2 regions of the Hoskinsella mucinilytica genome follow, and region 1 is predicted to be linked to the other one. Evidence: a T-box and tRNA genes for the amino acid it is inferred to sense, from the RefSeq annotation. Region 1 holds a T-box; the other holds one or more tRNA genes.

The links. A T-box is a leader RNA that pairs with one kind of tRNA and senses whether it is charged. The one in region 1 lies ahead of serS (serine--tRNA ligase), so its partner is inferred to be a tRNA-Ser.
Region 2: it encodes a tRNA-Ser, which carries the amino acid that the T-box ahead of serS (serine--tRNA ligase) is inferred to sense. The anticodon was not compared.

What each region holds. Positions count from the first base shown of each region.
Region 1 is NZ_JBEQZJ010000034.1:14,697-17,106, reverse strand. It holds gene gyrA (DNA gyrase subunit A) at 1-965, shown strand, start outside; T-box leader at 974-1,177, shown strand; gene serS (serine--tRNA ligase) at 1,226-2,410, shown strand, end outside.
Region 2 is NZ_JBEQZJ010000030.1:6,703-9,112, forward strand. It holds gene UGRO018_RS11710 (DegV family protein) at 1-759, opposite strand, end outside; tRNA gene UGRO018_RS11715 (tRNA-Ser) at 931-1,018, opposite strand; tRNA gene UGRO018_RS11720 (tRNA-His) at 1,139-1,214, opposite strand; gene UGRO018_RS11725 (aspartyl beta-hydroxylase) at 1,463-1,780, shown strand; gene UGRO018_RS11730 (ABC1 kinase family protein) at 1,770-2,410, shown strand, end outside.

The DNA.
Region 1 (2,410 bases):
ATACTTATCGTACACAAAATCGTGGTGGTCGTGGAGTGAAGGGAATGGCAGTGAATGAGGATGATGTTGTAGATTTATTGATTACGATGTCTACACATGATTATTTATTGTTGTTTACAAACTATGGTAAAGTATATCGTATCAAAGGATATCAAATACCTAATGCTTCAAGAACTGCAAAAGGTTTGCCGGTTGTTAATTTATTGAATTTAGATAAAGAAGAAAAAGTTTGTACATTGGTACCTGTAAAACGTGAATCTGAGTCTGAATATTTGATGTTCGTGACGAAAAAAGGTATTGTAAAACGTACTCCTATGAGTGAATTTGATTCTATTCGTCAAAACGGTAAAATCGCTATCACGTTACGTGAAGATGATGAACTTGTTGGAGTTAAAGAAACAACTGGTGATGATGAAATCATTATCGCAGGATCAAATGGTAAAGCAGTGCGTTTCAATGAAGATGATATTCGTCCTATGGGAAGAACAGCAAGTGGTGTCAAAGGATTTAATACAGATGGCAGCATCGTTGTTGGTCTTGCTACAAATAGAGATGGAACACATCTATTAGCAGTAAGTGAGAATGGTTATGGTAAACGTACACCAATTTCAGAATATCGTTTGACAACACGTGGAGCGAAAGGTGTAAAAACCATCAATGTAACTGATAAAACCGGTGAATTGATATCTGTACGTGCAGTGAATGGTGATGAAGATGTTATGATTATCACAAATAGTGGAATTATCATTCGTATCGCAGTAGAAAATATTGGTATTTATAGCCGTAATACACAAGGTGTAAGATTGATCCATGTAGGCGATGAAGAATCAGTATCTAAGGTAGCAATTGTTGATGCAGAAGAAATTGAAGAGGAAAAAGAAGTAGAAAATAGTGACAATGTTACTGAAACTACGGAAATCAATGATGTTTCTGAAGAAGTGATTGACAATGAAAACAAAGAATGATATAAAATAAACAAACGTTGAAAAGGATAAGTAATAAACATGTTTATGCATAGAGAAATAACGGCTGGTGGAAGTTATGATAACTGTTTATGAAATCAACCTTGGAGTGAATCAATGAATTGAGTAGTTGATTACGGTAGCACCGTTATCGCTTTGAGATAATCAGTTTTTCTGATTGAAAAAGGGTGGCAACACGAGGTATCGTCCCTTTCGGACAATACCTCTTTTTTATTTATATAGGAATATGGAGGTTATAAAGTATGTTAGATATGAAATTCTTACGTGAAAATCCTGAACTTGTAAAAGAGAATATAAGAAAAAAATTTCAGGATCACAAATTAGAACTTGTAGACAAGGTAATCCAATTAGATGTGGAAAATCGTGAATTAAAACAAAAAGGTGATGAACTTCGAAGTCAAAGAAACAAGTTGAGTAAACAAATTGGCGGATTGATGGCTAAAGGTGAAAAAGAAGAAGCTGAAAAGATAAAAGCACAAGTGCAATCTATGGCTGATGAAATGAAAGTTACTGAAGAAAAAGAAGCTGTCCTAAGTACTGAAATTAAAAATATCATGATGCAGATACCAAATATCATTGATCCAAGTGTTCCAATTGGCAAGGATGATAGTGAAAATGTGGAATTGAAAAAATATGGTGAACCTGTGGTTCCTGATTTTGAAATTCCTTATCACACTGAGATTATGGAAAAATTTGATGGTATAGATTTAGATAGCGCAAGAAAAGTTGCCGGTAATGGATTCTATTATTTGATGGGCGATATTGCTAGATTACATTCTGCTGTTATTTCTTATGCTAGAGATTTCATGATCAATAGAGGTTTTACTTATGTTGTTCCTCCTTTCATGATTCGTAGTGATGTTGTTACAGGAGTTATGAGTTTTGCGGAAATGGAAGGAATGATGTATAAAATAGAAGGTGAAGATTTGTATCTGATTGGTACTTCTGAACATTCTATGATTGGAAAATTTATCGATACGATTTTAGATGAAAAGAAACTTCCATATACTTATACTAGCTATTCTCCATGTTTCCGTAAAGAAAAAGGTGCACATGGAATAGAAGAACGTGGAGTGTATCGTATTCACCAATTTGAAAAACAAGAGATGATCGTTGTTTGTAAACCAGAGGAAAGTGCAGATTGGTTTGTAAAACTATATACAAATACAGTTGACTTATTTAGAAGTTTAGATATTCCTGTAAGAACGTTAGAATGTTGTTCAGGTGATCTTGCTGATTTAAAATGTAAGTCTATTGATGTTGAGGCATGGAGTCCTCGTCAGAAAAAATATTTTGAAGTAGGTAGCTGTTCTAATTTAACTGATGCACAGGCAAGACGCTTGGGTATTCGTGTAAAAGGTGAAGATGGAAAATATTTTGCTCATACATTAAATAATACAGTGGTAGCTCCGCCAAGAATGTTAATA
Region 2 (2,410 bases), on a different contig from region 1:
TTGTTCTACAGGACGTCCTGTTGCTTCTTCCAGTAGCCCTTTTAATTCATCACTCATCGAGCGATTATTGGCATCAATGATCATCCAATCATATTCTTCTGGGTCAATTCCATCTGTAACGACCTTGATTCCCTCTTTATAAGCCTTTTTGATAGTTCTAACCTTATCCACAAGATCGATTCCCCCATGTTCCACCTTCAATAGAGGATGAATTTTTAAAAGCCCTGCTAAGGCTGCAGCTGCCGGAGAAATCCTTCCACCATTTTTTAATGCTGTCAAATTTTCAGGTATCAAAATAGCAAACATGTCACTTTCCGTTTCTAGTTTTTGTTTGACCGTAGCACAATCATAGCCTTTTTCAAACATTTCTCTAGCGACCAATAGTTGTTTTACTACAGGATAGCAAACATATTCGCTATCAACAACAGTAACTTTACCTTCGAATTGCTCAGCTAATGTAATGGCAACGCTACATGTACCAGATAGGGCTTTGCTTAGCGGAATATAGAAAACCTCATCATAGCTTTCTAATAGCTTTTTCCATGTGGTGACAATATCTCCGATAACTGGTTGGGCTGTTTTTACTTGTTCTTCTCTGTTTAATGCTTCGATTATATCCTGATCAAATATCGTTTCTTCTTCGATATACTCTTTACCGTTGATGGTGATGGGCATACGGATAACATGAATATCTAGCTTTTCTGCCTCTTCTTTCGTGATATCCGCACTGGAATCACATAATAAAGCGATGTTCTTCATAAAATCACTCCTTAACGTAGATTATAACAATTTTCATTTGGAAATACAACAAAACCTCTGTGCCAATCAAAGATTTCTTCCCCTTTTTCGACACGTACGATAAGCCGGCGTAGTGAACCTGTTAAGAATCTCATGCGTAAAAAAACGTCCTATCGGACGTTATCGGTTATATGGCGGAGCGCATGAGATTCGAACTCACGGTAGCTTTCACTACGCCACCTTTCCAAGATGGTGCCTTAAACCGCTCGGCCAACGCTCCATGTTCCTGCTATTCAGGTCACTTCTATAATTTTACAGATTTTCAAATAAAAGTCAATTCTTTTTTTCTATAAATATATTAGAAGAAAAAAAGCTGATTTCTCAGCTTTGCTTATTTATATGGGGCGGACGATGGGGATCGAACCCACGCATGACGGGACCACAACCCGCTGTGTTAACCACTTCACCACATCCGCCATGTGTTAAGCGATTTATATTATATCCTATCCCCATCGGTTTGTAAATACCTTTTTTGAATTTTTTTACAAAAATTGATTCAAACATTGAGTCAAAAGGAAACTATGGGTTAAAAATGCCAAAATCACCTCTTCACTCTCCTATTCTTAGGATCTTTTATGAAGTAAAAAACAGGAATTGTAAGTATTTTCTGTTTTTCTATTTGTTTCGTGTTAAAATAATAATAGATAAAAAAGGAGGATTCATTATGAATAACATCAGTGATGAATTAAAGAAAATCATATTGGCCGGAATCGGAGCAGCAGCTACTACCGCTGAGAAAAGCAAAGAAGTAGTGGATCAGTTGGTAAAGAAAGGCGAGCTGACGGTAGAACAAGGAAAGGTTTTAAATGAAGAATTAAAACACAACATTAAGGAAAAGCTAAGAACTCCTGCAAATGCTGACGAAATCAGCAAAGATCTAGAAAAAGTCAGCAAAGACGATCTGGCAAAATTAAAAGCAAAAATTGAAGAATTGGAAAAGGGATCACAAGAATCATCCCAATCAGAACAGGATGCCGAATAATAACGGCACCTTAAGCAGTAAAAAACGTCTGGCTCAGATTATCGGTATCCTAAAGAAACATCATCTGACACAGGGCATTGATCCTGTTAAGTTTCGACAGATATTAGAGGATCTAGGTCCGACGTTTGTTAAAATCGGCCAGATCATGTCCTCAAGACAGGATATGTTCAGCGAACGCTATTGTAAAGAGCTGATCAAGCTACGTGATAATGTTGCGCCAATGCCCTTTTCTACTGTGGAACAAGTCATCGAAGATGAGTATGGCGTATCCAGAAAGGAAATTTTTCCTTATTTGGAAAAAGAACCTCTTGGCAGCGCCTCTATCGCACAAGTACATAAAGCTACAACAAAAGATGGTAAACAAATTGTTGTCAAGGTACAAAGACCCCATATTTATCAAATGATGGAACGAGATATTTCCTTAGTGAGAAGAGCCGTCAAAATTCTGAGACTTAATGAAGTTCTTGGTAGTGTAGTTGATTTAAATATCGTTTTAGATGAATTTTGGTTTACCGCAAAACAAGAAATGGACTTCTTAAATGAAGCGCATTTTGCGATGAATTTTGCTAAGTTAAATGAAGATATCGTATATATTGGATATCCAGAAATTGAATTAGAATATACGACAAG